2 regions of the Paenibacillus sp. A3M_27_13 genome follow, and region 1 is predicted to be linked to the other one. Evidence: riboswitches for the same ligand, from Rfam matches in the RefSeq annotation. Region 1 holds a riboswitch; the other holds the start of a gene.
What was found. A riboswitch is a leader RNA that binds a small molecule or an ion and turns the genes downstream of it on or off. The one in region 1 is predicted to bind glycine.

Region 1 (8,632 bases):
TCAGCAGGTTATCTCTGCCAATCATCTCCAGCAACTTGTCGGCGACACGGGTTACAGAACGAAGTTCTTCCCGGGCTGAAAACAGATCGGATTCATCCAAATATTCGAGAGCCAGCTCGGAAATCGCCCGTCTTTTGTCTGTCTCCCGCCCTGTAATCTCGACCCCGTACCCTCGTCTGCGCACAAGCATGAGTCCCCGTTCCCCAATCCAGCCTTGTAATTCGTCCAGATCATGACTGACCGTAGTTACCGTGACTTTCAAGTCTGAAGCCAGCGCCAGCAGCTTGATCGGCTCCTGTGTATCCAGCAGCATGCAGAGAACCACGATCTTTCTCTCCTCAGCCGAATATTCGTCTGACTTTGTATGCAGCAATTGCCTTCGCAGGCATACAAGCTGAGCTGGGTCAGCATCTATACAGATACCAATCCCTGACTTTTTCTCCAGCTTCACCTCATGAGCTGCCAGCCAATGCTCGACTGCGCCCAGTTCCCGATGAACCGTCCTTGTGCTGACATTGATCTTCGTGGCAATTTCCCCGGCTGTAACCTCTTTGGACTGCTCCAGAAGATATTCCACGATGTCACGTTGTCGTTTCGTAATATTCATAAGCGCATACCGTTCCTTCCCAAGCTCATCCCTCCAGCAGGAGACGTACACTGCATACAGTCCGCCTGACTACGACGGGGATTAAGAATCGGATTTCAGACGTTCAACCAGCGCTTCGTATTCAGGGCTCTTCAGAAAATTGTCAATGGAAATGTGCTCAGCATTCGGGGCTACTGTTTTAGCCCGGTCTGTCAACGTTTTTTGCGTAATGACAATATCCGCATCCTGTGGAATTTCACTGATTGCCGTATTCGTAACTGTTACGCCTACACCCGCCTGCTTCATTTTTTTGCGTAAAATCGAGGCGCCCATAGCGCTTGAACCCATACCTGCATCACAGGAAAAGACGATCTTGTTCACTTCGGATTTATCCTTGAGCGTTCGAGCTGCGGCAATCTCAGCAGCACGATCAGATTCGTGGTTATCTTCCATTACAGTGGCGTTAGCACTTGCACTCTTGCTTTGATTTTTCATATCTTTCAGGCGGGAAGCAGCTTCCTCCAGCCCCTCTTCTTTTTGCTTACTAGTCTTGAGTAACACTGCGGCAACAGCAAAGGATACGACCGCAGCAGCGATCACCCCGCTCAGCATTGGCAAATATCCGCCTTTTGGCGTCATTAGAAAATAGGCGATGATGCTGCCCGGTGAAGGAGCAGCAACCAGTCCGGCACCTGTCAACATAAAACAGAAGGTTCCCACAACGCCCCCAGCTATAGCAGCAAGAATCAAAATCGGCTTCATCAAAATATAAGGGAAATAAATTTCATGAATCCCGCCGAAGAAATGAATGATGACCGCTCCAGGAGCCGATGACTTCGCAGAGCCTTTGCCGAACAGGCAGTAGGCTAGCAAAATACCGAGCCCCGGCCCAGGGTTGGATTCCAGCATAAACAGTACGGATTTTCCTGTTCTTGCAGCTTCCTCTAACGCAATCGGACTCAATACTCCGTGATTCAGCGCGTTGTTTAAAAATAATACTTTTCCGGGCTCAATAATGAGGTTGACAAGCGGCAATAGCCCTGCGTTCACGAGGAACTGTACCCCTGCCGACAACACTTGACTGATCATTTGTACAATCGGGCCAATCGCCACATGGGCAAGCAGCGCTAGAATGGCACCGATAATTCCGGCCGAAAAGTTATTGACCAGCATTTCAAAGCCTGATCTGACTTTGCCTTCAATGGCCTTGTCGAACTTCTTCAATATCCACGCAGCCAGCGGACCAGCGACCATCGCGCCCAGGAACATCGGGATATCGGCTCCCACTATGACACCCATCGTCATAATGGCACCAATCACACCTCCACGCTGTCCGTGAATCATCGTGCCCCCTGTATAACCGATCAGTAACGGCAACAAATAATTTTTCATCGGGTCAACCAATTGTGCAAAACCTTCATTCGGGAACCATCCGGTCGGAATAAAGAGTGCCGTAATCAGCCCCCACGCAATAAATGCTCCCATATTGGGCATAACCATACCGCTAAGAAAACGGCCAAAACGCTGTACGGCGACACGAGTGCCTCCTTTTGAACTTGGCTTTGCGTCCAATGTACTCATATTCAAATCCTCCTTGTAGGTAAGCATCACTACCTTTTCTTAAAATTCATACTAAATGACAGCGCTATCTTCATCAACGAAATGAAAACGTACTTTCGTCATGAACGTTGATGACAACATTTAAATTTAAATTATCCGGGAAGGTATTATACCTGCATAATTCTTCTTAATATGACCTGTAGCTATAGAAATTAGTCGAAAAACCGTGCTGGATTATGTATGATTCTTATATGGGGACAACCCTCTAAATCAGAATAAAACACGTAATTACGTTTGCAAAAAGACAAAAAAATAGCCGCTACGTCAAATCATAGCGACTATTTTATACAAAAATCGAGCAGACAAATAACCCTCTTACTCCATACTACAATGCTCCATTACTGCTCATCGGAAATCAACTGCTCATACTGATCCGCAGACAGTAGCTTGCCCAAGGCTTCCTCCACATCTTTATCCATCTCTACTTCGATCATCCAACCTTTTTCATAGGGAGATTCATTCACTAGCTCAGGTGTACTTTCCAGCGTTTCATTCACTTTTAGTATAGTTCCCGTCACCGGAGCAAAAAGGTCGGATACTGTCTTCACCGATTCAATCGTACCGATCTCCGCTCCCTGCTCAATCGTTGCTCCCGCCTCAGGTAATTCTACAAAAACAATATCACCCAGTTGATGCTGTGCAAAGTCTGTAATACCAATTCGTACCGTTCCATTCTCTGTCCGCTGAACCCACTCATGTTCGTCTGTATACCAAAGTTGCTGCTTTACTTCACTCATTCTGTTCCCCTCACTTCCATATGAATAAAATCGCTTTTGCTCACCTGTACTAGACAGGTTAAGATTATGACAACAAGAACACTGATGTCAATAATACTAACAAAAATACTTCATATCACCTCATATAGCGTACTATATAAAAATATGATAGCTTATAACAAACGCTTACATATCCTTATTTATATATTAAATGTTTTTTCTATTGTTTTTGATGACATTTTTATTGACATTTTGAATGAATTTGCGTATTAATGGGTTATAGCAAATGCTTTGGGAAACACCCCGACAACTGCAAACGCGGATGAACGCGGAGGGAGAGACTGCCAAAAAGATTCGCATAGCTGTTGCCGCTTGTGAGACATAAGTGCACGCGAATCGGATCAAGTTGTTATCTGCAAAGCCAGGTAATATACCGTTGATCCCGAAGGTAGCGCCGAAGGAGTAAACCTGCATTGCAGGTGAATCTCTCAGGCAAAAGGACCTCTGCCGGACGCATCTCTGGAGAGCATTCGCTATTGGAGCGGATCACCCAAGGGGAAACCCGGTACATACCGGGGTAACTTTCTGGTATCAAGGACAGAGCTGAAAAAAGAGTGTAGACTGCCGTCTATACGTTTTTTTCGGCCTGTCTTTTTTGTTTAGCTGATCACACCGGATAGGAGTGGAAAAATGACTAATTTGCGAAAAACACCGCTATATTCGTCCTACGGGACGCAGTCTGGGGTTCGTTGTATTGACTTTGGCGGCTGGGAGCTCCCGGTTCAGTTTAGCGGCATTCAAAAGGAGCATGAGGCCGTCCGGCAACGTGCGGGTTTATTCGATGTATCGCATATGGGCGAATTTTTGGTTGAAGGCAAAGAGGCCGAAGCTTTTCTGCAAAGGGTGACCACGAATGATGTCAGCCAGTTGGAACCAGGTCAGGCACAATATTCACTCCTGTGTTACCCCGATGGAGGGGTAGTAGACGACCTACTTGTTTACTGCAAAGGACCGGAGCACTACATGCTCGTTGTGAACGCCTCCAACATCGATAAGGATTGGGATTGGCTAATTCGTCATATGCCTACATCCGTTCACATGGAGAATGTGTCTGATGCGATAGCATTGCTGGCGTTGCAAGGACCGGAAGCAGCACGTATTGCCGCAGCCGTGGCAGATACGGACATTACGAATCTGGCATCTTTCCGCTTCCATGAGAACGTGCCATTGTTCGGAGCAAAAGCACTGGTCTCACGAACCGGATATACGGGCGAAGACGGTTTTGAATTTTATATACCTGCTGCAGAAGCACCAGCTGTATGGGAGGGTTTGCTTCGTTCCGGTGAGTCGTATGGGCTGATTCCCGCTGGACTTGGTGCTCGGGATACCCTACGCTTTGAGGCACGATTGCCGCTGTACGGTCAGGAGTTATCTGCCACGATTTCACCACTCGAAGCCGGTCTAGGGTTCTTCGTCAAGCTGAATAAAGGAGATTTTATCGGTAGAGAAGCACTGCAACGTCAGAAAGAACAAGGGATTCCTCGCAAATTGATCGGGCTGGAAATGATTGATCGCGGTATCCCACGCGCCCATTACCCGGTATTCGCAGAAGGACAACACATTGGTGAGGTCACAACGGGGACTCAGTCGCCCACCTTGAAGCGTAATCTGGGCCTCGCCTTGGTGGACAGTCGTTTTAGCGCCCTCTCCACACCGCTGGAGGTTGAGATTCGTGGCAAACGCCTGCGTGCCGAGGTGGTGGCAGCACCCTTTTATAAACGCCCGCGCTGATCTTAAACTCTTTTTATTTCTATAAAGCAAATATGTCAGATATGAACTTCTGGGTTTTTCATCTCACACACTTTTTTATTAGCTAATTTACGATCTAAAATCTTGCTTTTCGAAAGGAGTCAGAACCTATGAAGCAGCATCGTTATCTCCCTATGACTGAACAGGATCAAACCGAAATGCTGCGTGTGGTGGGTGTATCATCTATTGATGATTTATTCAGTGACATTCCAGAGGCCATTCGATATCAAGGGGAACTCCCTCTCTCTTCTCGACTCGATGAGAAAGCCTTAACCCGCCACTTGGCCGAGCTGGCCGGACACAACGCCAATACAGACACACATGCCAGCTTCCTTGGCGCAGGAATTTATGATCATCATATTCCGTCCGTCATCCAGCACATCACTTCACGCTCGGAATTCTATACAGCCTACACCCCCTATCAGCCGGAAGTAAGCCAAGGCGAGCTACAAGCCATTTTCGAGTTTCAGTCGTATATTTGCGAATTGACGGGCATGGCTGTAGCTAATGCCAGCATGTACGACGGAGCGACTGCACTGGCGGAAGCGGGCTCACTGTCCGCCGCAGCTACCCGCCGTAAACAGCTTATCGTATCAAGGTCCGTCCATCCGGAGGCACGTCAGGTATTGGCAGCCTATGCACGCGGATTGGATTTGGACATCGTGGAGATCGGCTGTTCGGACGGCGTAACGGATGCTGATGCGCTAGCGGCAGCCGTATCGGAACAGACCGCGGCTGTTTTGGTCCAAAGCCCCAACTTTTTCGGAGCCGTGGAAAACCTGAAGCCGATGGCTGACCTCATCCATGCGCACAAAGGTCTTTTGGTCGTCAGTGCCAATCCACTAGCACTTGGCTTGCTGGAAACACCCGGCAAACAGGGCGCGGATATTGTGGTAGGAGACGCACAGCCACTTGGCATCTCCTCTTCTCTCGGCGGTCCGACCTGTGGATACTTTGCCGTTTCTCAGGCACATATGCGCCGTATCCCCGGCCGTATTGTGGGTCAGACCACTGACCGCAACGGTAAACGCGGCTTCGTGCTGACCTTGCAAGCGCGGGAACAGCATATCCGCCGCGAAAAGGCCACCTCTAACATTTGCTCCAACCAAGCGTTGCTAGCTTTATCTGCATCTGTATACTTGTCTGTCATGGGTAGACAGGGGATCAAGGAAGTAGCCGAGCTAAATTTGCATAAAAGCCGTTATGCTTTAGAGCAATTGCTGAGCTTGAAGGGCATAACTGCCTCGTTTAACGCACCAACCTTTAATGAGTTTGCCCTTAGACTGCCTGAGGGTACGGATATGAGCAAACTCCAGGCCGAGCTGCTAGCTGCTGGATTTATCGCTGGCTACGATTTGGGCCGGGACTATGAGGAACTTGCTGGTCACATGTTGATTGCCGTGACGGAGCAAAGGACCAAAGAAGAGATTGACCAATTTGTACACACCTTGGGGGGATTGCTATGACACACACCGGACAGGATCAGAAACAAGGGCTGTTGAAGGAACACGATCAAGCGCTCATTTTTGAATTGAGCCGTCCGGGTCGCATCGCCTATTCCCTTCCCGAGTGCGACGTTCCCCGTCGCCCGGTGGCAGAGCTTTTGCCAGATTATGCGCTGCGCAGCGAACCTGCGGCATTACCCGAGGTATACGAAGTAGACGTTATTCGGCATTATACTGCCTTGTCCCGGCGCAATTTCGGCGTGGACAACGGATTTTATCCGCTCGGCTCCTGTACGATGAAATACAATCCGAAAGTGAATGAGGATGTCGCCCGATATACAGGCTTCGCCAAAATCCATCCATATCAGCCCGAGGAGAGCATCCAGGGTGCCATGGAGCTGCTGTATACGCTCCAAAATGATTTGGCTGCGTTAACTGGCATGGATGCCGTCACGCTTCAGCCCGCCGCGGGCGCCCATGGCGAATGGACCGGGCTGATGATGATTCGCTCATACCACGAAGCACGTGGTGAGCGACGTACCAAGGTGCTCGTGCCGGATTCCTCGCACGGAACGAACCCCGCCAGCGCAACCGTCGCGGGCTTCGAAACAGTCACCCTTCCCTCCACCCCTGAGGGGCTGGTGGATCTGGATGCGTTACGTCAAGCCGTAGGCAACGACACCGCGGCGCTCATGCTGACCAATCCGAACACGCTTGGGCTGTTCGAGAAGCAAATCACTGACATTGCTGCCATCGTGCATGACGCGGGTGGTCTGCTCTACTATGACGGGGCGAACTCCAACGCCATCATGGGGATTACCCGTCCCGGAGATATGGGCTTCGATGTAGTACATCTCAATTTGCACAAAACGATGAGTACCCCGCACGGCGGCGGTGGCCCCGGCGCTGGGCCTGTCGGCGTAAAGCAACGGCTCATCCCTTATTTACCCAAGCCACTTGTCGTACGGGATCCGCAGGGGGTGTACCACTGGGACCGGGAACAGGGAGATTCTATTGGACGGGTTAAAGCCTTTTACGGCAACTTCGGTATTCTCGTCCGTGCCTATGCCTATATCCGTAGCTACGGTCCTGACGGCTTAAAGCGTGTATCGGAATGCGCTGTGCTCAATGCCAATTACATGATGCATCGGCTCGCTCCACATTTTGACCTGCCCTACCCTGGACATTGCAAACACGAATTTGTCATGTCAGGGCGAGGCTTGAAAAAATTTGGAGTGCGTACGCTTGATGTAGCCAAACGGCTGCTTGATTTCGGCTACCATCCGCCTACAATTTACTTCCCTCTGAATGTAGAGGAATGCATCATGATCGAGCCCACAGAGACGGAAAGTAAGGAGACACTTGATGCTTTTGTCGACACTATGATTCATATTGCGCGGGAAGCAGAAGAGAACCCTGAGCTGGTGCTCAATGCACCATATACTACTCCAGTCACACGATTGGACGAAACTACCGCAGCTCGCAAACCTGTACTGAATTGCTCATGCAGTTAAAAACAAATTCTACTTAAAGCATGCAAAAAAGCCGGTATCTATTAGATACCGGCTGCTGTATGTACACAGCAATTTTTTTGTTGGAAAAAGATATAACCTTTGAAATGTAATACCCTTCCTTAACCTTCGATGCTTTGAACCAATTCAACAACCTGTTCTGCTGTTTGCATGTCCAGAGCTTTTGTAGCCAGTTTTTCCATGTCCGCACGGGACAACTTGGAGATTTGACTACGTGCTGGCAGAATGGAAGTTGCGCTCATACTGAACTCATCAAGTCCCAGACCCAGCAGCAACGGAATTGCTGTTGTATCTCCTGCCATTTCGCCACACATACCAACCCAACGTCCTTCACGGTGAGCGGCATCAATAACCATTTTCACCAGACGCAGAATGGATGGATTGTATGGTTGATACAGGTAAGAAACCCGCTCGTTCATGCGATCCGCTGCCATTGTGTATTGAATCAGATCGTTTGTACCGATACTGAAGAAATCCACTTCTTTTGCGAATTGGTCAGCCAATACCGCTGTAGAAGGAATTTCTACCATGATGCCCAGCTGAATTTCTTCAGATACGGATACACCCTCGGTTACCAACTTTTCCTTTTCTTCCAACAAAACAGCTTTAGCTTCACGGAATTCGTTCAGCGTAGCAATCATTGGGAACATGATGCGCAGGTTACCATGCACACTCGCACGCAACAAAGCACGCAATTGAGTGCGGAAAATATCCTGGCGATCCAGACACAGACGAATAGCACGGAATCCGAGGAACGGATTCATTTCTTTCGGCAGGTCCAGATAAGGAAGTTCTTTGTCGCCACCGATGTCCAAAGTACGAACTACAACCGGTTTACCTTCCATTCTTTCCAGAACGGTTTTGTACGCCGTATACTGTACTTCTTCGGATGGAAGCTTATCGCGTCCCATGTACAAGAACTCC
Region 2 (8,632 bases), on a different contig from region 1:
CATCTGAAACTAATTTGTCAAACGGAAAAAAGATAACGCTTACATTGTGGTACTGGAACCGTTCCATTGACGATGAACTACTCGCCCAGGCGGAAAAACAATTTCCCAACATTGAATTAAAAACTCAAAAAATAGGCGGTGACTTCAAAGCCAAACTGAAGACAACGCTCGCAGCTCGTTCCGGTGAACCAGACATCGTAGCTCTGAACGATTGGATGGTGGAGCTGTTCCCCAGTGCGGATCGTTTTTATGACTTAAGGGAACTCGGAGCAGACCGCTTAAAGGATCAATATTTGGAATGGAAATGGAATCAGGGGATTACTCCTGATGGTAAAATGATCGCATTTCCCATGGATACAGGACCTACCGCCCTCTTCTACCGAAGTGATCTGTTTGAACAAGCAGGCTTGCCTAGTGATCCTGAAAAGGTTAGTGCCTCCATTCGCACATGGGATGATTACATGGCGGCCGGAGAACAACTTCGCCAGAAATTCGGAAGCCGTTCATTTTTGGCTGACAATATTGTAAACGTTTACAATCAGGTACTCGCTCAGCATACAAACCTTTACTTCAAGCCAGATGGCAGCTATATCGGCAATCAATCTCCTGACATCCGTCTGGGCTGGAAAACCGCTGTCGATTTCCACAAGAAGCATCTGCTCGCCAATGCGGATGGCTGGACTCCCGAATGGAACGCTTCAGTCAATAACGGCAAAATCGCCTCTTTTGTAGGGGCTATCTGGATGAAGCAAGTTCTCACAGAGGCCGCGCCGGATACAGCGGGTAAATGGAGAGTCGCCCGTGCTCCTGGAGGAGACGGCAACCTGGGTGGTTCTTTCATTTCTATCCTCAAATCCAGCAAACATCCCAAAGAAGCCTTTGAAGTGCTGACCTGGCTGCAAAACCCGGAACACCAACTGGAAGCCTACCACAAAATCGGACTGTTTCCGTCCACTCCCGGCGTCTATAACGATCCTATCATGGGGACACCCGAGCCTTTCTTTGGTGGTCAGGCCACCGGACTCATCTTTGCCACCTCCGCACGTAATGTGAAAAGCAGCTATTTCGGCGAGCGCTATCCTGTCATCCACGGCATTGTGACCCGTCGTCTTGCTAATGTCGCCAAGCAGGATGCCAATTCCGATGCATTATGGACGGAAACAATGGATCGAATCGAACGGGAATTACAGCGGTAAAAACAAAATCCAAAAAAGGCGTGTGGACAATATGCTGAGAGAAATCTGGAAGCACCGTGCCGTTTATGCTGCGATCTCGCCGTTTTATCTACTGTTTGGCATCTTTGGACTGTTTCCGATTGGTTTTTCATTATATCTAGCGTTTCACAAATGGGACGGGATCGGAGACATGACCTACAACGGCTGGGGCAACTTTCGCTACCTTGTAACAGATCATGAATTTTGGCAGGCTGTAGGCAACACCTTTGTGATCTGGGTGTATGCAACGATTCCGATGCTATTCTTCGCACTGATTATTGCCTTTCTGCTTTATGCCCCTTTTGTGAAAATGCGTACCTTATGGCGAGTCGGATTCTTCCTGCCAAATGTGACGTCTATTGTAGCTGTTGCCATCATATTCGGTGCCTTATTTGCCAACAATTTTGGATTTCTCAACTACCTTCTGCAACTCATGGGGCTACCCATGGTTCAATGGCTGAATGTGCCATGGGGTATCCAAATCGCCATTTCTTCTATGGTCGTATGGAGATGGATGGGCTATAACTCAATCATCTATCTGGCTGGACTCCAGAGTATTCCGCATGTGCTGTATGAGGCCGCCAAAATAGACGGGGCAACCGGAGCGCAAGCTTTTTTCCGCATCACTATCCCCATGCTACGCCCAGTCATTCTGTTTACGGTGATTACGTCCACCATCGGCGGTATGCAGCTCTTCACCGAGCCACAGGTCCTGGTCGGTAATGACGGCGGTTCCGGGGCAAGTGGCATGACCATCGTTTTATACCTGTATCGCGAGTCGTTCATTAACAACTATTTTGGATATGGTGCAGCCGTCGGATGGGGCATGTTCCTCATCATTGCTCTATTCTCCATCATAAACTGGAAACTCGTTCAAGGTAAAAAATAACGATGGGAAGGAGCTTCACAACATGATGCAGACACGCGCAAAATCCTTTGTTTTATATGCTGGATTGTTGGTGGGAATCATCCTGTCGATGTTTCCATTTTACTGGCTGATCGTCATGGCAACCCGTACAACCTCAGACATCTATCGTTTTCCACCACAATTGTGGTTTGGCAGCCACTTCTTGGATAACATAACGAGAGTATTACAACAGATTAATTTTGCCGGAGCCTTTTTTAATACCCTTTTTGTAGCCGGTTCTGTTACCCTATTGGTTCTGTTTTTCGATTCACTAGCAGGTTTTGCATTCGCCAAGTTTGATTTTCCGGGCAAAAAAGTGCTATTTATCGTTCTGCTAGCTACGATGATGGTCCCTTCACAACTTTCGCTTGTCCCCTCCTTTGTCATGATGGCCTCCTTTGGATGGGTAGGTACGTTCAAAGCGCTTATCATCCCGGGGATGGTAAATGCCTTCGGCATTTTCTGGATTCGTCAATATGCGGAAGAATCCATTCCAAAGGAACTGCTGGATGCGGGCCGGATGGACGGATGCAGCTTTTTTCGACTGTACTTGAATGTAGCACTGCCTATTCTACGTCCTGCGTTCGCTTTTCTCGGCGCGTTTACCTTTATAGGAGCCTGGAATGATTATTTATGGCCGCTAATCGTCTTAACGGATGAGCGTAAATTCACGCTCCAGATTGCACTGTCACAATTGAACGGGATTTACAATACGGATTATGCGATGGTCATTGCGGGCACCCTGCTGGCTGTACTGCCACTTATTATTTTATTTCTTTTCATTAGCCGCCAGTTTATTTCCGATCTTGCCGCCGGAGCGGTCAAAGATTAGATTTACTTGAATTCCCTTATTCATTTCATGTATAATGGTTAATCGTCATTTCAAATAGCTTACATGATGAAGTTAGGTATCCAACAGGCAATCAGGTTAAGCGATTTACGATTTGAACATGAACAATGAAGAACTGAGGGAAACTTACCAGATGAACAAATTCACATATTATAACCCCACCAAATTAATTTTTGGAGACAATCAAATTGAAGAACTCCAGCAGGAACTGCTGAATTACGGCAAAAACATTTTGCTGGTATATGGAGGCGGAAGTGTCAAACGAAATGGTCTATATGACCAGGTATTAAACGCGTTAGAACCGCTACATCTGAACATTCATGAATTGTCCGGCGTAGAACCGAATCCGCGCTTGTCCACCGTTAAGAAGGGTATCGACATTTGCCGAAATGAAAAAATCGACTTCTTACTTGCTGTAGGCGGTGGAAGCGTTATTGATTGCACCAAAGCCATCGCAGCAGGGGCTGAATATGACGGCGATGTGTGGGATATTATCAACAAAAAGCACATGCCGACCCAGGCTCTGCCATTCGGCACCATCCTCACACTCGCCGCCACCGGTTCAGAAATGAATCCGGATTCTGTTATCACCAACTGGGAAACGAACGAAAAATACGTATGGGGCAGCGCGGTAACGCATCCGAAATTCTCGATTCTGGACCCAAAAAACACCTTCTCTGTGCCACGTGATCAGACGGTATATGGCATGGTGGATATGATGAGCCATGTGTTTGAACAATATTTTCACAATGTTAAAAATACACCGTTGCAAGATCGTATGTGCTTTTCCGTGTTGCAAACCGTGATCGAAACTGCACCTAAGCTGCTGGAGGATTTGCACAACTACGAGCATCGTGAAACGATTTTATATGCCGGAACGATTGCCCTTAACGGAACACTACAAATGGGCTACTTCGGGGACTGGGCTTCGCATACGATTGAACATGCATTATCCGCTGTATATGATATTCCTCATGCTGGCGGTCTGGCGATCCTGTTCCCCAACTGGATGAGACATACGGTGGATCAGGATGCTGCACGCATGAAGCGGCTGATGCTCAGCATGTTTGATTTAGATACCACTGGTAAAACGGATAAGGAAATTGCTTTGGAGGGGATTGATCGCCTGAGTGCATTCTGGACAAGTCTCGGTGCCCCTTCCACCCTGGCCGATTACAATATTAATGATGAGCAATTGGAAAAAGTCGCAAACATTGCAGCCCGTGAAATGGAATACGGAGGCTTCGGTAATTATAAAAAGCTGAACCAAGAAGATATTTCAGCTATTTTGCACGCATCGTTATAACATTCAAAAGGGAGTGTCCTCAAGCCTGTGATGACTGAGGGCACTCCCTTTTGGAATTTATGAATTAACCGTTTGTCCTTTTTCTTCTACTTGGATAGCTGCCCCTACACTGGCACCTGCAAGAATGCCCTTTTTCTTACTAGAATTCAGAGAATCCATATAGGTTCGGGTTTCTGCGACTACAATTCCTGATAAGCCGAGCAGGGCAATCAGGTTCGGGAAAGCCATCATTGCGTTAAAGATATCTGCCAGCAGCCAAATCGCATCCAGTTTAATGAACGCGCCCCCGGCAACCAGTAGGATGAACAGATAGCGGTATGGCTTAATCCACTTGACCCCAAGCAAATATTCAACACAGCGTTCCCCGTAATAGTTCCAGCCGAGCATGGTGGTGAACGCAAACATAATCAGAATGATTGTGAGCAGTTCTGCCCCCAGCGGGAATGCGCTGGAAAATGCTTGCTGAGTCATCAGGCCCGCATCGGTAGGCCCGCTCCACACACCACTAACCAGTAGCGTCAACCCGGTCATCACACAAATAACCATCGTATCAATAAACACGCCTGTCATGGAAATTAGCCCTTGCTCCGCAGGCCATTTGGTTTTGGCAGCTGCGGCTGCAATCGGTGCGCTTCCCAATCCGGCCTCATTGGCAAAAATACCTCTGGCTACCCCACTTCGCATCGCCAGCATAATCGTAGCTCCGGCAAATCCGCCCGTTGCAGATGTAGTTGAAAATGCCGAATGGAGCACCAGCGCAATTGCGGCAGGTAGTTGGTCAGCAAACCGAATCAGTACGATGAGACAGATCAGTACGTACAAGCCTGTTTTAAAAGGAACGACCTTCGTCGATACCTTGGCAATGCTTTTGAGTCCTCCAATAGTAACAAGTCCTGTAAGGATAGCAATAATCAGTGCCGTTACAATGGGCGGAACGCCAAAACTGTTTTCGGTCGAAGATACAATCGCTTTGACCTGCGGAAACGTTCCAATCCCGAACAACGCTACCAGCATGCCCGAAAAAGCAAACAGCATCGCCAGCGGTTTAAAACGGCGTCCCAGACCTTTCTCAATATAATACATCGGGCCGCCGGAAAATTGCCCATTCCGATCCTTCACCCGGTATTTTACCGCAAGTACACCTTCCGCATATTTCGTCGCCATCCCAAAAAAGGCTGCAACGACCATCCAGAACAAGGCACCCGGCCCGCCCAGCTTAATGGCTGTCGCTACGCCGACAATACTTCCTGTGCCAACTGTAGCCGCCAACGCTGTACTCAAAGCCGCAAAACTACTTACATCCCCGCTGCCTTCATTCGGGGCCTTACCGATCAGCTTGATCGCCAGGGGCAGGCGGAATACCTGCAGCATCTTCAAACGTATGGTCAGCCACAACCCCGTTCCCATGACAAGAATGATGAGAGGCGCCCCCCATATCCAACTGCTAATCGCTTCTAACACATGTACCAAATTCATTTCAACCCGCTCCTCCAGCATATTAGAAAACAAAAAAGAGTCAAATCCGCTGATTCGACTCCTGGAGAGGTTAAAGGCACGAAAAAATACAACCATCTTGCGCAGGTTTCTGCCTCTAATAGCTTATAAAAAAGCCTAGGGCATTCCCTGTCACAGGTTATTCGCGTCTCTGTCCTTTTGCCTGAGAGTTTAAGCAGATGTTCTCTGCGGTGCACCTTCGGCGCCCAATTAAGGGTCTCTCCAGAGTTCTGTCCGTTTACGGTCCCCGCTTGTTGCTGTAATCAGCCTAAGCACCTGAGAGTTTTGCCCCTTCGGTCGGAACTTTCGTTCCATCTCCCGCAAACATCAACCAGACATATGAAATTTTTATTTATTATACAGAAAACTTTCAGCTTATTACAAGTGAAAAGTTTGTGAAGCCCTCTGAAACATTATTATTATGTCTATCAAAAAAAGCGGGTACAGCAGATTGCATCCTTAGGATGTCCTCTGCTATACCCGCCCGAGAAAATTTGGAATTACAATTCTTCACCATTGGTTGCTATCACATTTTTATACCAGTTAAATGAGTCCTTTTTGGAGCGTTTGAGCGTTCCGTTACCGTCATCATCCAGATCAACGTAAATAAATCCGTAGCGCTTGGACATTTCGGAAGTAGACATGCTCACAAGGTCGATAGGACCCCAGCTGGTGTAACCAATCAGATCAACACCGTCGGCAATCGCTTCCTTCATTTGGGCAATATGCTGACGCAAGTAATCAATGCGATACGTATCATGCACAGAGCCGTCTTCTTCCACCTTATCATACGCACCCAAACCATTTTCCACGATGAACAGCGGCTTTTGGTAGCGGTCATAAAACGTGTTCAGCGTAACACGCAGGCCGATCGGATCAATTTGCCATCCCCAGTCAGAGGACTGTAAATATGGATTTTTCACGCCGCCAATCAGGTTTCCTGCTGCTTTCTCGCCTTCTGGACCTGCAGATACGGTCAAGGTCATGTAGTAGCTGAATGAGATATAATCGACCGTGTTATTTTTTAAAATTTCGGCATCGCCTGGTTCTGTGTGTATAACAACATTATTTTCTTCAAAATAACGATCCATGTAGTTGGAATATTCCCCACGGGCATGCACATCCGTAAAGAACAGGTTCATCTGATTTTCATGCTGGGCTTTCAGTATATCCTGTGGGTTACACGTATGTGGGTAGCTTTCCAAACGAGCCAGCATACAGCCGATTTGAGAGCCCGGGATGATCTCATGTCCTCGTTTTGTCGCCAGTGCACTAGCTACAAATTGATGATGCAGTGCTTGGTATATCGCTTGCTGCTTGTTTTCTACGCGGTCAATGACCACCCCGCCACCAGTAAACGGACTCATGGTCATTACATTGATTTCATTAAAAGTCAGCCAGTATTTTACTTTATCCTTATAACGCGTGAACACAGTTTCGGCATAATTTACGTAGTGCTGTATAACTTCACGACCCAGCCAGCCATTATACTTCTGAGTCAAACCCAGCGGTGTCTCATAATGTGACAATGTTACCAGCGGTTCAATACCATATTTGCGCAGCTCATCAAATACATTATCGTAGAATTGCAGTCCCGCTTCATTCGGCTCGGCATCATAGCCATTCGGGAAAATCCGCGACCAGTTGATGGACATACGAAATACCTTAAAGCCCATTTCCGCGAACAATGCAATATCTTCTTTGTAGTGGTGGAAGAAGTCCACACCTTCACGTTTTGGAAAACGGGCATTGACTTTGCCTGCCAAAATGTCTTCGAGTCGCTCGGACGAAATCTCCATAGCATGATCGTTCTTGCGCTCTGCTTTGGGTACATAGGCAACCATGTCCGCACTGGACAATCCTTTTCCATCTACGTCAAAAGCACCTTCCAATTGGTTGGCTGCGGTTGCCCCGCCCCACAAGAAGTTTTTCGGAAATCCTTTTAGCGTCTTCGTCATGGTATAAAAACCTCTTTCCGTATTTAAGATTTTTACTTTGGTCAAGTAATCCCATCAAGTGCTGCAAATGTGAATCAATACCTAACGGTAACCGTTCTTCCTTTGAAAAGGATTGACAGATGCTTTAAAATAGACGTAATGCCTTCATAAGCATCCTAATCGTTGTAACGCGTTTCATGTCAAGTATTTTTTTCTTATGTGAGGAGAAGCATCATGTCGAATCTTGATCAAATTGCAAAACTGGCGGGCTTTTCCAAAGCTACGGTATCCAGAGTATTAAATCAGTCACCCCATGTCAGTCACGAAACAAGAACTAAGATTTTAAAAATCATGCAGGAATTGGATTATGTTCCTAATCGGAATGCCATTTCTCTATCCAAGGGTCAGACGCTTCAGATCGGTATCATTACTTCAACTATTAATGAAATTGTTCTGGCTTTTCTGGACAGCTTTGTGGAAGTAGCCGGCCAGTATGAATTCCAAACCATTATTTATACTTCGGGAGAAGACAAAAAGAAAGAGCTTCAAGCCTTTGAGGATTTAAAAAGAAAAAGAGTCGATGCGCTGGTCATCATTTCCTGCGTGAATGACACTGATTTTTTGAGTACCTATTGCAAATATGGCCCGATCGTTTCGTGGCAACGAATGGAGCATACCGATATTCGCTCCGTCGCTATGGATCAGTATGAAGGATATATGTTAGCGCTAAAACATTTGATACAAAAAGGCTATACTCGTATAGCCAATGCTTTTGGTCGTCCGAGCAGCATCAATACCCATAGCAGACAACGAGCCTACGAACAGATCATGAGTGAGCACAATCTTCCAGTGTTGCAACACTGGAATCACTCTTCTATTTATAATATCCGTGATGGCGAACAGGTCGTACGGGATTTGTTACAG

Region 2: it holds a riboswitch for glycine, as region 1 does, so the genes downstream of both, NLX82_RS16595 (alanine/glycine:cation symporter family protein) here and gcvT (glycine cleavage system aminomethyltransferase GcvT) in region 1, are expected to answer to the same signal.

What each region holds. Positions count from the first base shown of each region.
Region 1 is NZ_JANAVE010000001.1:1,415,463-1,424,094, forward strand. It holds gene NLX82_RS06250 (BglG family transcription antiterminator) at 1-607, opposite strand, end outside; gene NLX82_RS06255 (PTS mannitol transporter subunit IIBC) at 689-2,167, opposite strand; gene gcvH (glycine cleavage system protein GcvH) at 2,545-2,943, opposite strand; glycine riboswitch at 3,338-3,436, shown strand; gene gcvT (glycine cleavage system aminomethyltransferase GcvT) at 3,613-4,713, shown strand; gene gcvPA (aminomethyl-transferring glycine dehydrogenase subunit GcvPA) at 4,842-6,197, shown strand; gene gcvPB (aminomethyl-transferring glycine dehydrogenase subunit GcvPB) at 6,194-7,690, shown strand; gene ptsP (phosphoenolpyruvate--protein phosphotransferase) at 7,810-8,632, opposite strand, start outside.
Region 2 is NZ_JANAVE010000004.1:74,132-82,763, forward strand. It holds gene NLX82_RS16575 (ABC transporter substrate-binding protein) at 1-1,196, shown strand, start outside; gene NLX82_RS16580 (carbohydrate ABC transporter permease) at 1,228-2,103, shown strand; gene NLX82_RS16585 (carbohydrate ABC transporter permease) at 2,126-2,953, shown strand; gene NLX82_RS16590 (iron-containing alcohol dehydrogenase) at 3,105-4,277, shown strand; gene NLX82_RS16595 (alanine/glycine:cation symporter family protein) at 4,335-5,753, opposite strand; glycine riboswitch at 5,913-6,007, opposite strand; glycine riboswitch at 6,026-6,102, opposite strand; gene NLX82_RS16600 (glycoside hydrolase family 1 protein) at 6,272-7,729, opposite strand; gene NLX82_RS16605 (LacI family DNA-binding transcriptional regulator) at 7,943-8,632, shown strand, end outside.